One region of the Clostridium sp. DMHC 10 genome, then DNA from elsewhere that is predicted to be linked to it. Evidence: riboswitches for the same ligand, from Rfam matches in the RefSeq annotation. Region 1 holds a riboswitch; each other region holds the start of a gene.

Region 1 (5,311 bases):
TATGACCTTTACTGTAAACTTATACGGTAATTCAAAGGACAAAGAAAATATAGAAAACTTCTTTATTTTATTGGATAGTGAACTTCCAAAATAAAAAAACAGGAGATATTATTTATGAGAAAAAATATATTGATTGGTTAAGGATTATTTGTATACTTTATTTACTTCCCTTCCACACTGCTAGAATTTTTGATGCTAATGAAGCAAATTATATTCAAGGAAAGTCAAATGCATTTTGTACTACACTAATAAATTCTTCTTTATGGTTTATGCCACTTATGTTCTTACTAGCTGGAATGTCTTGTTACTTTTCGCTAAAAAAGCGCTCCAATAAAGACTATTTAAAAGAGCGCTTTTTGCGTTTGTTTATTCCCCTTATTTTCGGAATAATTATTTTTCTACCACCAGAAGGATACTTTGCATATAAATTTCATTCTAGCAGCACTTTAAGCTTTATAGCCTATTTAAGAAAATTTTTCTTGGTCTTTTCTGATTTAACAGGATACCACGGAAGCTTTACCCCTGGAGCCTTATGGTTTATTTTGTACTTATTTATTATTTCTTTAATTACTTTACCAATTATGAAAAAACTTTCAACACATAATATTAGATTATTTAAAGCACCATTTAAAATACTACTTATATGTATTCCAATTACTGTAGCTTCAGCATTGCCAAGTATAACTGGCAAAAACATATTTGTATATGGAATTTATGTGATTTTAGGTTTTCTAATGGCTTCAGATGATAGTATTCTAGGTATACTTGAAAATCATAAAAACTTCTACCTTATATGCTCAATTGCTGGATATATAATAATTTTCATTGAAATAAATTCAATAGGCTGGCAGCAAGGTTTTAGCCTTCTTGGAATAATTTTTTCTTTAATATATTACTTTACTATATGGGCTTCACTACTTACATTTATAGGTTATGGTAAACGATACTTAAACTTTGAGCCAAGCTTTCTTTCATATCTTTCCCATGCATCCTTCACAATATATATAGTTCATCAAACCTATATTGTTATATTTGCATATTTCATTTTAAAGCTAACAAAGACTTTTATTTTCCAATATATTGTAATTATATCCCTTGCACTTACATCTAGTTTAATAACCTATGAGGTATTAAAAAGATTTAAAGTATTTAGATTTATGTTCGGAATCAAGTCATAGATGTATTTAAACTATAGGAACCCAAACTTCAATATTACTTTGATTATGCTCATCCATTTCTTCACCATATCGTATAAAGTCAAATTTGGCATTTTCATTAAATTGACAACTGGATTCCAGTAACCATTCCTTATAAATATAATCCATGACTGGCTCAAGTGAATCTTCAGATTTACCTTTATATGTAAACACTACATATTTTCCTGCTGGCAATGTTATTGTGCTCATGCTTGGCGAAATTTCTTCGGGCTTTGAAACTTCAACTGCTGCATAATACTCAAATGCTGGAACACTGTCCTCGAATGTAAAATTCTTTGAATAATCATTAAGAGCAACCGTATAATCCATACATACTCTATTTTTTATTTTATTTTTTTCCTTACGAAGCTTGCCCCATAATTGAGGTATTATCTGAAAACCTTCCTTTGTATTACCCATAAACCCAACAAGACTAATTTCTTTATTTATATGTTCTTCAATAAAATCAATCACAAATATAATTGTCTTTATATTGCTTTCCACCTTACTCCCCCTCTTTTCTCCTATATTATCACTTGTAAATTAATAAATCTTCATATTTCTTGCTGTCTTAATTTTATATAAAGGAATATTTTTTAGATAATCCATTATAATATCATTGTTCCTATAAAGCTTCTCACCTAAAATTCCGTAGGCACTAAAATTTTTTCCTTGCACTACCGTGGGAGCGAAGTAACAATGCTGAAGGAGCGATTTAAAAAAAGTCCTAATAAATCTTGGTAAAAAAATCACAAAATACTTAGATATTTCAATTGTATGAGCATCTTTTCAGCGAGTTATTGAAATATCTTAGGATTTTGTGATTTTTTACCTTAGATTTATAGGACTTTTTTAACGCGACGAAGCATTGTTACTTCACCTTTTTACTTTTGTGCTAGTAATTCATCAATTAATTCTTTAACTTCATCTTCACATTGACCACAAGCAGTACCAACTTGAGTAGCTTCTTGCACCTCATCATATGTTGTAGCTCCATTCTCCACAGCCTTCATTATGTCTTCAACCTTAAGATCAAAACATCCACATATTATTTCGTCCTTATCTCTCATTTTAATTCCTCCTTTTAATTACTTGACCCTATAAACCACCGAAATTTATATGCACTAAAATTCATAAAAGTAACATTTTCATGCAGTTTATCTTTAGGGTAATAAATTTATCTAGCATTAATTAGTTTCACCCATTTATTGCTTTAATATGTAGGGTATATAAATTATTATAAAAATTTTAATTATTTAATTAGTTAAGGTTTTATAGTATTATTATTTTAAATACATTGTTTGGAGGTTATACGATGATTGATTTATTAAAGACAAGAAGAAGCATTAGAAAATACAAAGATAAAGAAATTGAAAAAGAAAAAATTGATACGCTTTTAAAAGCAGCTCTTTTATCACCATCCTCTAAAGGAAGAAGACCATGGGAATTTATAGCTGTCACAGATAAAAATTTACTTGAAGGTCTCTCTCAAAGTAGAGAATTTGGAAGTCAATTTTTAAAAGGCGCTCCTCTTGCAATAGTTGTTCTCGCTGATAAAAATATTGACGTTTGGGTGGAAGATGCCTCCATCGCAGCAACTATACTTCATTTAACTGCACACTCAATGGGTCTTGGCTCTTGCTGGGTTCAAGTTCATGAAAGAATGCATACTGAAACTGAAACAACTTCCGATTACATAAAAAAACTTTTAGATATACCTGAAAAATACAACGTTGAATGCATGATATCAATAGGCTATCCTGATGAAGAGAAAAAGGCCTATGAAGATAAAGATTTACTTTATGATAAGCTCCACTTTAATAAATTTTAAAAGTATAGTGAATAATTATTATTTTGTACGCAATTTAGAAATATTGCGAACTAATTCAAGTTAAGGGTTTTAACTTGCCTTGCTCATTAAAAGACTAACTTTTTCACTTATGTGAAAAGTGAAGGGTTTGACGATGCTTTGCACGTCAAAGGTGAACTTTTCGTCTAAAGCCAAAAGTTAAGGTGATTTTTCCTTCTCTTTTTTGTATATTGTTTATAACAAAAAAATTGAATAAAATCCTTATCGAGAGAGACTGAGGGGCTGGCCCGATGACGTTTCAGCAACCAGCGTGTTTCATTTGCATGCAAAGGTGCATAAATCCTGCAGATTAAAATTCTGAAAGATGAGGGAAGGTATTTAATAATAGAACCCTTCCGCTGGTTTTTTTTTATTAATATTGTCCTCTTCTTTTTGGAAGAGGATTTTTTATATCGTGAATTTTGGAAAGGGGGATTATTGTGATTGAACTAAAAAATATAATAAAAGTTTATGAAGATGGAGGCAAAAAAGTTGAAGCTGTTAAGGATGTAAGTTTAGAAGTAGAAAATGGAGAAGTTTTGGGAATTATTGGATATAGCGGCGCGGGCAAAAGTACTCTTGTTAGATGCATAAATTTGCTTGAAAAACCTACTAGCGGTCAGGTTATAGTTGATGATAAAGATTTGACAAAGTTATCCCAAAAGGAATTGAGAAAAGTAAGAGAAAAGATAGGGATGATTTTTCAGCATTTTAATTTAATGGCTAGAAGAAATGTGTTTGATAATGTAGCTTACCCGCTTAAAGGAAAAGGGTTGAATAAAAAAGATATAGCTAATAAAGTAAATAGTCTTTTAGGCTTGGTAGGCTTAGAGGACAAAGCTTTAAATTATCCATCTCAGCTTAGTGGTGGACAAAAGCAAAGGGTTGCTATTGCAAGAGCGCTTGCTAATGATCCTCAGGTTCTTTTATGCGATGAAGCTACTTCGGCTTTGGATCCTGAAACTACTCAATCTATACTAAAGTTAATCAAAGAAATTAATGAAAAGCTTGGACTTACAATAGTTATTATTACACATCAAATGGATGTTGTTAAGGATATTTGCCAGAGAGTAATTGTAATGGAAGAAGGAGAAATTGTTGAAAAGGGAGATATAGTACAAATATTTACTAATCCTAAAGCAAAGATGACTAAAAAATTTATGGCTACAGTATTCCATTATGATAAAGTTTATGAACTCATTGAAGGTAAAGAATTTGCTAGTAAATTTTCAGAAAATGATATAGTGGCAAAGCTATCTTTTGTAGGTTCAAATGCTGAAGAAGCCTTTATTTCTGAAATTTCTAGAAGGTTTAAGGTAGATGCAAATATCATTTCTGGAAATATTGAAATAATACAAGGTACGCCTATAGGCAATCTTGTTGTTAAATTTAGTGGTTTTAGAGAAGGAATTAATGGAGCCATTAAATATTTAAATGGAAACAGTATATATGTGGAGGTGATAAAGTATGGGGAATCTTTTGAACACGATTATGCCTAATGTTGTAGAGCTTTTTCCAGATATGATAACGGCACTTAAAGAAACATTAATAATGGTAGCTGTGTCAGGTGTAATTTCTACAATTATCGGTATACCTGTTGGAGTAGCACTTGTGGTAACACGTCCTAAAAATATACTTGAGAATAAAGTTGTTTATAATATAATTGGTAAAATAATAAATGCATTTCGTTCAATTCCATTTGTAATATTGATTGCAGCAATTATACCATTAACAAGACTTTTAGTTGGAACAACAATAGGTGTTAAGGGTGCAGTAGTGCCACTTGTTTTTGGAACAGCACCTTTTGTTGCAAGACAGATAGAATCAGCACTTTTGGATATTGATAAAGGCGTTATTGAAGCAGCAGAAGCTATGGGGTCTAGTCCCTTTGAAATAATATATAGAGTTTTATTAAAGGAGGGCCTTCCACAAATTATTTATGCCCTTACAATTACTACTGTAAGTTTAATTAGTTTTTCAGCAGTTGCAGGAACCGTAGGCGGCGGTGGACTTGGCGATTTTGCTATAAGATATGGCTATCAGTACTTTAAAACAGATATTATGGTAGTTACAATTATCATTTTATTAATACTTGTAAGTTTAATACAAGGTTTAGGTGAATTTTTATTAAAAAAGTTAAGTCACTAAAAATAAGTTATTTTAAATTAGGGGGAAGAAAAATGAAAATAAAAAGAGTCGCAGCATTATTTTTAACATTATCATTAAGCTTAGGTTTACTATCGGGATGTCAATCAAGTACATTAGC
Region 2 (5,311 bases), on a different contig from region 1:
ACAAAATGCTAAATTATTAATTGTAGTTTCAAAATCCGGAGAAACTGATTTTATTATAAACGCTGCAAAACTTGCCAAAAAAACAACATTAAAATAGTATCTTTTACAAATCAAACAAATAATACTTTAGCAAGCTTATCCTTTATTAATTTTAAAATATATGATAAGCACGTTATGGATGATAGAAATAAAATACCAAATTCTTTTTATCCTAATGTACTTATGTTATTTGAAGTTATATTTAGTCAATATTTAAAAAAATCTAAAACAAATCCTAAAAATCAGAAATAATTTAGGTTAAAAATCAGGAGGGATTAAAATGTTCAGCAAATTAAAAAATATAATAACAAACAAAAAAAATGAAAAAATCACCAAATTTTTTAGTACCAGTATCTGGTGAAATAATAAGTTTAGATACTGTAGATGATGACGTCTTCTCTCAACGCATGATGGGTGATGGTTTTGCAATAATACCTTCAGATGGAAATGTATTTTCTCCTTTCGATGGTATAGTGACAAGCATCTTTCCAACTAAACACGCAATTACAATTAAAAATAGTGATGGTATAGAAGTATTAATTCATTTTGGACTTGATACAGTTAACTTAAAAGGTGAAGGTTTCACCGCTCACGTCTCAAGTGAAGATAGAGTTAAGGCCGGAGATCTTATATTAAGCGTTGATATAGCCTCAATAAAAGATAAAGTAAAATCTTTAGTTGTTCCTATAATATTTTTAGATTTAAAAGAGAGAAATTTTTACATATAATAAACAAAATGTAAATTGTAAAGACACAAATGCTGTATTTATAAAATAATTTATAAAAGATTTTAACGACAATATAGGTGTTAAAATCTTTTATTTAGGCTTCCTTAATTTTTTTACTATGGTTTTTTAAATACGATTTTGAATATCTTATCATACTGTTCTTCACTTTCAATTTTAAAACCAGCTTTTTTTCCTAGTCTTTTAAAATACTTTAAATCCTGCTCATTATTTTTTTTCATCACACCATATGATGTCTCAATTAGACCATTAGGTGTATCTATCTCAAGTTCTATGATAAATATATCCTTTTTACCATCATCCTCCTTTGGAATAACCGCATCCCACAATACAAAACTCGAACCGCTTTTTATCACTCTGTATATTTCATTAAATACCTTTTTATGTTCATCTTTATCAATAAACATCATTGTAAAAAATGATGTTGCCACATCAAAACATTTATCCTCAAATTTTAGATCTGAAGCATCCATAATCATTTTCACCGGTCCTTCTGCTGCAGCATCAAGTTCATCTTGCCTTTTATCTATGGCTGTTACTCTTTTTCCATATAAACCGCCAATTACACCTTCACCGCCGCCGCCAATATCTAAAATTTTTTCTCCTTCTATATCCTTTTTCAAAATTAATTTTTGTTTTTTACAATATCTATCCTATCTTTTCCGTTCAAATTATTCACCTCTCCAAAAATAAAAGCCATTTTCCTTTTAAAAGAAAACAGCTTTTATAACAGACTTTTATCACCATTTTCTTATCTTCCAAATTACTTTGCAGGAATTAACACCGTGCATACAATAGTGAAACTAATTCAACTATTAACTTATACATCATAAAAATCTCTACCAATTCCATCCTTTTATAATGTATAATTTAAGTTTCACAATAATTTCTCTTTAATGCCGGTTGTCGGGTTTCACAGGGCCAGTCCCTCCACCACTCTTGATAAGATAATTTATAGTATTCTTATATGTTTAGTTAAATTATATAGCTAAATATACTCAATGTCAAGGATTGGCACTGCTCTATATTTAAAAGAAATAATAATATTGAAGAAGTGATTTAAATAAAATACATACTGTATAACTATATGTTCCAAGTAACGTAATGGTGTTTCAAAATATTACTTCACCTGATTTTGTAACCAGTCTAAACTATCCATATAAAAGAAGCCTAAACCTAATAAATTGAAAGCTGATATAACTAAACAAATTATAAAATATATTAAAATTCCCACTATACTCCCTCTAAGCAAAACATATACAAGTGCAGGTATAATCCCTAAAAGTATATTGTATCCAAAAATTTTAAGCTTATATCCTTTAGAAAGCTTTGCACTTAAGCTAATAACTTCTAAAATTCCAAGTTTAGGATTATCAATCATAACGATAAATGCAAATATAAACATATAAGTAAGTATTACACCTGGAATTACAAGCAATATATAACCTACAATCAGTATTATTGTCATAAGTAAGCTTAATCCTATTGATTTTAATACCATATTCTTCTTAAAACAAACAAGTATATCTGAAAATACAATCTCATGTGTATCTTGATAATTTCTTGCTATATAATAAGTTCCCACACTAAGCGGTATACAAATTGCAAAAATCATTACCAAATATACAATTATGCAAAGTAAAACTTCACCTATAGAAAATCCAGATAGTATAGTTACACTGCCAGTTATTAATCCCGAAAAAAGGCATATAATGAAAAATACTAAGGATGGTATAAGCATAGCCAAAACAAACTTCGCTATATTACCTGCTCCGATAGAAATAACATTTGAAAGAACTTTGAATACTGATATTCTTTCTTTATACATAAAATCCTCCTAGATAAATAATTTATATAATATCACCTTATATGTATACTAGAATTTTCTTTACATAATGCTTTTTATAATTAATTTCCATAAAAAAAGACCTACCATTAAAAGATAGATCTAAATTTTTAATCTTTCAAAACACTATTGATTTTTGCAAATTTTATTATATCTGAAAATGATAATGTTACTCTATAATATCTATTCCAATCATTTTCATAAGATATTTAGCATTAGTGGTATCTGAACGTCCTTTTTTAAGTTTATAATCAAACTTTATTTTATTTCCCTCATAGCTTTCTGAGAAATGGTAATTTTTAATTCTGTTTTTATCATCATACTCAAGATTGCATAATTCAAAGTCATGAGTAGAAATAAGTCCAAATACCCATTTTTCATTGAGACTTTTAAGAACACTTTTTGCCCCTACTATCCTGTCATTCGAATTAGTACCACGGAATATCTCATCTATTAAGAAAATCATTGGATGCTTTGTTTTTATATTTTCTATCATCTTTTTCATTCTAATAAGTTCAACATAAAAAGTAGACATTCCCCTGTTTAAATCATCAGTTATTCTCATAGAGGTATATATATCAACAACAGAGCAAGTAAGCTTTTTGCCACATACTGGTGCTCCTGCATATGCAAGAACAAGATTAATTCCAACTGTTCTTAAAAAAGTAGTTTTTCCAGACATATTTGAACCAGTAATTATAAAAATACTATCTGTCATATCAACATCATTATATATCCTAGTTTTTTCATCGATTAATGGATGCCCAATTTCTTCTCCAGAAAACACTAGCTGTTCCTTTGAGAATTCTGGGAATGTAAGCTTTGAATTTAAATGAAACACAGCAGAAAGACTAGATAAACTCTCAAACTCTCCTATTACATCAAGCCACTCTCTTATGTATTTTCCATATTTAGATTTCCAATTTTCAAATTCAAAAAGTCTATGGTAATCCCAAAAAAATATAACGCTCAATATTACATATCCAATTATATTGCTTGTGTATTCAATTCTTTCAACTATAGAGGTAAGCTCTTTAAGAATTGTATTAGCACTTTTTCCATCAAATATGAGTTTTTCTTTGAGCTCCTTTAAATATGGGCTTTTAAATTCCTCATTTTCTATTAGCTTCAAAATATTAAAATAGGATTCTAAATCGTTTTTTCTTTTATATATCGGTCCTAATACTGGAGATATCTTAGCATATCCAATTCCATTTATGAGAAGATGAATTGTAAAAAACAATCCTATATAACCATAATATCTATCTAATTTATAATAAACAATAATAATAGACGTTATTATTGTTATAACTGGAACCACCCATGATATTATTTTAGCTATAGGGCTAGAAAAAGCCCTTTTTAAATTTTCAACATAATCTAATAGCTGCGTTGGATTCTCAACTGTGTTTTTATTTATAATACCTTCGCCTTCAATTTTTTGGGTAAAATCAAGTTTTTCTCCAAGCTCTCTTACAGCTTCCTGTCTTTCTTTTATTTTATTAATATCCTTATCAGGATTTTTCAAGATTGCTATTAATTTTTCTCTACCAAAGAAGGTTTTTGTAGTATTTATAAGCTGAAAAAGAGACTTTTCACCTAGTATATCAAGGTCAGTAAGATATGGTTTTTCCTCATCGACCTTGTCAATGCCACAGTCCTCAAATGAAGTCCATGTACCATCAAGCCTTTTTAAGTACTTTTCATTAACCTCTATCATGTTTTTTATTCTTAAAAGATTATAAGATATTTTACTGTGAATACTTAATAAATATATAAATAATATGTAAGATAGTACTGTTCCGAAAATCATAAATATAGATAGACTTTTAATGACAAGGTATGTAAAGCATGCTGCAAGTATAAAAGCTGCAAATCTAAGTAAACTTATTAATCCATAACTTTTTTTTATTCTTGGCTTCCTCGCTCTTAAAATGATCTATACGTTTTAAAAATTCATCTTTCATTTTCATAAAAATATTGTCCTTTCTGCTCCTCATAATTATATAGAACATTATAACATACAAAATAAATAATATTAGAAGTATTCACAAATATTTCAAAAAAATTAACACCAGTAAGCTTACTGATGTTAACTTCGCAATTACAGACTTATATTAATTTTTCCCTGTAAAATATTCTACTTATTTTCGGCGTGAGGAAGCTGACTTATATCAAGGTTCTCACCAATCCAACTTAAAAATTTTTTAATTTCATTGCCGTTTGCACTAAAATATTTAATATTTTTTATTCTTTCTTCACTTATTATTCCAACGCTTCTCAACAATTCAAGATGATGTGATATTGTTGGAGTTGTTAAATTTACTATTTCAGAAATTTGTTTACCATACATTGGTTCCTTCATTAAAAGTTTCAATATTTCAAAACGTGTACTATCAGAAATAACCTTAAGTACTTGAAACATTTTATCAACTTTGACTTCTGCACTTTCTATCATCTTATATGCTAAAACCTGAATATCACTCATATACCTTACATACCTTCCAATTAAAAAATATGATGGTATAAATATGTATTCTTCATATGGATCTTTTCTTCTAAAATTTCTACCCATTATGTTTTGAGATATTTCAATAGGTTCATTTGATTTTAACTCATTTTCCAATTTTATGAATTCGTTTTTATAGCTGTCATATAAATTATCCATAAGCTTATTAAA
Region 3 (5,311 bases), on a different contig from region 1:
TCCTTATAAATAAATTCCAAAATAAAAACTCCCACCTCTATAATAAATATTATAGAGGCAGAAGTTATCTGCGGTTCCACTCTACTTGCTGCAAATAAAGAAATTAAATAAAATTTCCTTTTACAACACTCATAATCGAGTACATCATAATACCCTAACGCTTTATCGTGCGTACACGCCGTAGTTCACCATGTATAAAATACACTTCAACCCGGTACTCAAGGTGCATTCAATTAAATTCTCCCAAAAATCCATTTCAGCCAATGTGGATTTATCTCTGATGTTATAAACCTAATTTACTATTCCCTATCATCGATTCGTCTTTAATAACATTTTATGCAAAAATAAAACTTACGTTCATCTTTATGAACATTATACAACTATATTTCAAATTTTACAACCTAATTATTTCTGTTTTTTCAATAGCTTCTTCAATTAACTTTTCTTTATCAAGAGCACTTTCAGATTTTTTTATCTGCTCTAAAATTGGTTTTGTCTTAGGATGCTTTGGTACAAATATAGTACAGCAATCCTCATATGGAAGTATAGATGTTTCATAAGTTCCGATCCTTCTTGAAATCTCCATAATATCTATTTTATCAAGTGCTATAAGTGGTCTAAATACAGGTCTATCAGCACAATCATTGCTCACTACGAGCCCCTGCATTGTTTGACTTGCAACCTGACCTATACTTTCTCCTGTAGCTACAGAATGAATTTCATTGTCTTTGGCTATTCTGCAAGCAATACTCATCATAAATCTTCTCATGATTATAGTGAGTTCGTCTTCTCTGCACTTTTCTATTATCTGCATCTGAATATCTGTAAAATTAACTACATATAAATTAGTTCTTCCAATATATCCAGTTAATATTTCTGCTAACTTTTTAACCTTATCTTTAGCTCTTTCACTTGTATATGGAGGACTATGGAAGTAAACACAATCAACCTCTACTCCACGTCTTGCCATCATATAACCTGCTACTGGAGAATCTATTCCACCGGAAAGCATAAGAAGTGTTTTCCCATTAGTACCATATGGCATTCCGTTAAGACCTTTTATAGGTTTTGAATAAATATAGGTATTATCCCTAACATCTATGTGAACCATACATTCTGGATTATGTATATCTACAGTTATATCCTGAAGGTTATCTAGAACATAAGCTCCAACCTCTCTATTTATCTCCATTGAATTATATGCGAATGTTTTGTTTGCTCTGTTAGTCTCTATTTTGAAAGTTTTAGCTCCGCTTTCCTTTACTTCTTCAAGTGCCTGTGCTTTTATAGCATCATAATCTGTTTCTATCTGTGATACCACACAAATTTCAGCGATTCCAAATACCTTCATTAATCTTTCTATAATTTCATCAACATTGCTGCCTTCTAAAAACCATCTTCCGGAATCATGAACAAAAGTATATTCCAAACCCTTTAATGATCTTTTCATATTGTCTCTTAACTTTTTTTCAAATTTCCCCTTATTTAAACCTTTTAGAAAAATTTCGGAGGCATATTTAACCATTATTAGCTTTTTCATTTTTTTATTCTCCTCAAAAACTTAAGTATTTTTTCTAAATTTTCTACTGCATAATCTATTTCTTCAATTGTATTTCTGGGAGAAAAACTAAATCTTAAAGCACCATCCATGTAGCAGTTTTCTATTCCCATTGCCGCTAAAACATGACTTATATGTTTTTTCTTTGATGAACATGCTGAGCCAGTAGATACATATATGTCTTTTTCTTCAAGTGCATGAACAAGTACTTCTCCTCTTACTCCATTGAAGGAAACATTAACTACATGTGGGAGAAAATCATCACCCAATCCGCAGTTAATTCTAATATCATCAATTTTAAAAATTTTGTCTATAAAATATTCTTTTAATTTCTTTACCTTAACATAATTTTCTTCCATATTTTGATGTATATTTTTTGCTGCATAAGCAAAAAGCTGCAATAGCCGGAAGATTCTCTGTTCCTGCTCTTAAACCAAATTCCTGCCCCCCGCCCGCTATTAAAGGCTCTGGTACAAGTCCCTTTCTTACATAGGCAAAACCTATTCCTCTTGGTCCATATATCTTATGTGAACTCGTTGAAAGCAAATCTATCCCCATCTTTTTAGGATTTATCTTTAGCTTTCCATAGCTTTGTACTGCATCTACATGAAACTTTACTCTTGAACTTTTTGCTTTTATAGTCTTACTTATAGCTTTAATATCCTGAATAGTACCCGTTTCATTGTTAACATGCATAATGCTTACAAGAACAGTATCCTTTGTTATGCTATTTTCAAGATCTTGAAGTTTTATTTTTCCTTTATCATCCACATCTATATATGTAACCTTTACTCCCCATCTTTCAAGCTGAGCAAAAGTGTTTAAAACACTAGGGTGCTCTATTTTAGAAGTTATAATATGTAATCCTGGTTTTACAAAACCTTTTATTAAAAAATTATTGCATTCACTTCCACCAGAAGTAAATATAATTTCACTTTCTTCTGCCCCTATCGTATCTGCCAAAATTTTTCTTGATTCTATTAACTTATCCTCTGCCTTTTTACCTAAAGAGTGAAGTGATGACGGATTTCCATAATAATTATAAAAAACATCCTTCATTATTTCTGAAACTTCTTTAAGAGGCTCAGTAGTTGCACTATTATCAAAATATACCAAGTGCGAGTCCCTTCTTTCTTATAATTCATATTATGTAAATTTTTAAGTAAATCAGTTATTTGTTTTCATAAAATTCATAGAAGCATCGAGATTTTATGAGAACAAATGACAATTTACTAATAAAAATTATATAATTACCACAATAAATATAAATCAATAAAAATCAAATGTCAACTTCTTTATAGCGCCTTAATTTTTTTTAATCTTTTTATTGCTTCTATTAAAGTTTCATCTTTTTTAGCAAAGTGAAATCTAATGTAATTGTTCACATCCTCCTTAAAGAAACTTGACCCCGGTACTGCTGCTACCCCTACTTCCTTTGCAAGCCACTGACAGAATTTATAATCACTTTTTTCACCAAACTCTGATATATCGACTAAAACATAATACGCACCTTGAGGTTCAAAATATTTGAGTTTTGCTTCCTCTAAGCCATTTAAAAAAAGCTGTTTTTTTCTACCATAAATTTCAATCAATTCTTCATAGTAATCCTCTCCAAGACTAAGACCAGCACAGGCAGCTTTTTGAAGCGGTGCTGCTGCCCCTACCGTCAAGAAATCATGAACTTTTTTTGCAGTTATCGACTATTTTCTTATCGGCTATAATATATCCAAGTCTCCACCCAGTTATAGAATAAGTTTTAGAAAGTGAACTACAGGATATAGTTCTTTCCTTCATTCCTGGAAGCGACGCTATATAGGTATGTTTATAAGGCTTATATACAATATGTTCATAAACCTCATCTGTTATTACAAAAGTATCATATTTTTTAGCCAGATCACTTATATATAAAAGCTCATCTCTTGTAAATACTTTTCCAACAGGGTTAGATGGATTACATAGTATTAAAGCTTTAGGTTTCTCCTCAAATGCTTTTTTTAAAACTTCTTTATCAAAATTAAATTTTGGTGGAATGAGTGGAATATATATAGGTTCTGCTCCACAAAGTATTGCATCTGCTCCATAGTTTTCATAAAATGGTGAGAATACAATAACCTTATCGCCTCTATCGCAAACAGACATCATAGCTACCATCATGGCTTCGGTACTTCCGCAGGTAACTACTATATTTTCATTGGGGTTTATTTCAATGCCCATATATTTTTCCTGCTTTTTTGCCAGCTTTTCTCTAAATTCATTTGACCCCCAGGTAATTTCATATTGATGAGGTCCATGACTTGCTGCTTCTTTAAGCGCTTCAGTTATAGCTTTTGGAGGCTCCCAATCTGGAAAACCTTGAGATAAATTAATAGCACCATAATCATTAGATATTCTTGTCATTTTTCTTATTACTGATTCTGTAAACCAATCAAGTTTATTGCTTAAATTAGGCATTTTATCATCTCCTATAAAAAAATAAAACCGCTTTTCAATAAGAAAAACAGTTTTTTAATTTCTAAAATGTACTTCTCTCTTATCTCTCAAATAAATTTGCAGGAATTAACACCATACATTCAAATGAAAAATGCTGGTTGTTGGGTTTCACAGGGCCAGTCCCTCCACCACTCTTGATAAGAAACAATATTAAGTTTTTTGACACGTTAATTCTTTTATTAAATTATATCATCCTTTTTATATATGCACCAGTTTAAATTATACTTTTTTATTAAAATATTATTTTTTAACTTCAGTATAATCAACATCTACTACATTGTCTTTATCATATCCAAAGCCTTTATCTTCACTTGAGAATTCCGATGTTACCTCATCTTTTTTACTAAATTCCATTTTCTTATTGCTTTTACTTTCAAACCATTTAGTTATTTTAAATACTCCCCAAATAGTTAAGCCCACCACTAAAATGACAGGAAGAATTTTAATAAACAATGTTATTGCTAAAAAAGCAATAATTAAACCTCCTATAGTACCTAATACTGTTTTATTTGAAAAACTCATTACAATCCACTCCTTATCATAAATGTAAATTTAGCCTTCTTTATTAACATTAAAAACATTTATACCACAACATTCTTGTAAATGGTATAATATAACCTTTAAAAAAGTATTAATAATCTGTTAATACTAGAGATAAAGACCTAAAAGGTTAAAATATAAACACTAATAAAATTATTGCTTTTGGTTATAATATATTTTGTACAAATCCTTAAAATACTTTAATTTAAAATAAGAATATCATGGAGGTTCTTTTATATGGCTCACAAAGGTAATAAGAATAGTAAAGATAATAAAAAAGCTGGTCAAAAAACAAAAAGTGCACTAGAAAAAATGACTCAGGAATTGTCAGATGAAATTGGGCTAACATACGATAAATCAAAACGAAAAAGGAACAAAAACTCTAATACTAATAGTGATCCAAGAAGCTAAAAAGAAACACCCTCGTATTTTTATGAATATGAGGGTATTTCCTTTACATTTTATAAATTGCTAAGTTTTTTTTCTAATATTTCTTTAACCATAGGCGGATTTGCTTTTCCTTTACTTGCCTTCATAACCTGACCTACAAGATAGCCTATAGCTTGAACCTTACCTGCCTTATAATCCACAACAGATTTTTCATTATTTTTAAGTACCTCATCTACTAAGTTTTCGAGGGCACTACTGTCACTTATTTGTGATAATCCTTTTTCTTCAACTATAACTTTAGGCTCTTTAGAAGTCTTAAACATTTCTTCAAAT

Evidence for each region. Region 1 has a riboswitch for S-adenosylmethionine ahead of AGR56_RS18465 (methionine ABC transporter ATP-binding protein). Riboswitches for the same ligand answer to the same signal wherever they lie in the genome.
Region 2: it holds a riboswitch for S-adenosylmethionine, as region 1 does, so the genes downstream of both, AGR56_RS03410 (class I SAM-dependent methyltransferase) here and AGR56_RS18465 (methionine ABC transporter ATP-binding protein) in region 1, are expected to answer to the same signal.
Region 3: it holds a riboswitch for S-adenosylmethionine, as region 1 does, so the genes downstream of both, AGR56_RS12215 (pyridoxal phosphate-dependent aminotransferase) here and AGR56_RS18465 (methionine ABC transporter ATP-binding protein) in region 1, are expected to answer to the same signal.

What each region holds. Positions count from the first base shown of each region.
Region 1 covers NZ_LGVB01000016.1:227,649-232,959, forward strand. The annotation lists gene AGR56_RS18440 (siderophore synthetase) at 1-94, shown strand, start outside; gene AGR56_RS18445 (acyltransferase family protein) at 78-1,178, shown strand; gene AGR56_RS18450 (GyrI-like domain-containing protein) at 1,185-1,700, opposite strand; gene AGR56_RS18455 ((2Fe-2S)-binding protein) at 2,081-2,266, opposite strand; gene AGR56_RS18460 (nitroreductase family protein) at 2,512-3,027, shown strand; SAM riboswitch class I at 3,265-3,377, shown strand; gene AGR56_RS18465 (methionine ABC transporter ATP-binding protein) at 3,486-4,544, shown strand; gene AGR56_RS18470 (methionine ABC transporter permease) at 4,513-5,193, shown strand; gene AGR56_RS18475 (MetQ/NlpA family ABC transporter substrate-binding protein) at 5,226-5,311, shown strand, end outside.
Region 2 covers NZ_LGVB01000015.1:293,283-298,593, reverse strand. The annotation lists partial or broken gene AGR56_RS03420 (MurR/RpiR family transcriptional regulator) at 1-291, shown strand, start outside; partial or broken gene AGR56_RS03415 (PTS glucose transporter subunit IIA) at 320-816, shown strand; gene AGR56_RS03410 (class I SAM-dependent methyltransferase) at 884-1,408, opposite strand; SAM riboswitch class I at 1,534-1,734, opposite strand; gene AGR56_RS03405 (hypothetical protein) at 1,906-2,613, opposite strand; gene AGR56_RS03400 (MutS family DNA mismatch repair protein) at 2,801-4,351, opposite strand; gene AGR56_RS03395 (winged helix-turn-helix domain-containing protein) at 4,772-5,311, opposite strand, start outside.
Region 3 covers NZ_LGVB01000015.1:2,111,178-2,116,488, reverse strand. The annotation lists gene thiI (tRNA uracil 4-sulfurtransferase ThiI) at 395-1,540, opposite strand; partial or broken gene AGR56_RS12220 (cysteine desulfurase family protein) at 1,537-2,617, opposite strand; partial or broken gene AGR56_RS12215 (pyridoxal phosphate-dependent aminotransferase) at 2,854-4,009, opposite strand; SAM riboswitch class I at 4,086-4,192, opposite strand; gene AGR56_RS12210 (hypothetical protein) at 4,289-4,570, opposite strand; gene AGR56_RS19600 (small, acid-soluble spore protein, alpha/beta type) at 4,826-4,999, shown strand; gene gatB (Asp-tRNA(Asn)/Glu-tRNA(Gln) amidotransferase subunit GatB) at 5,050-5,311, opposite strand, start outside.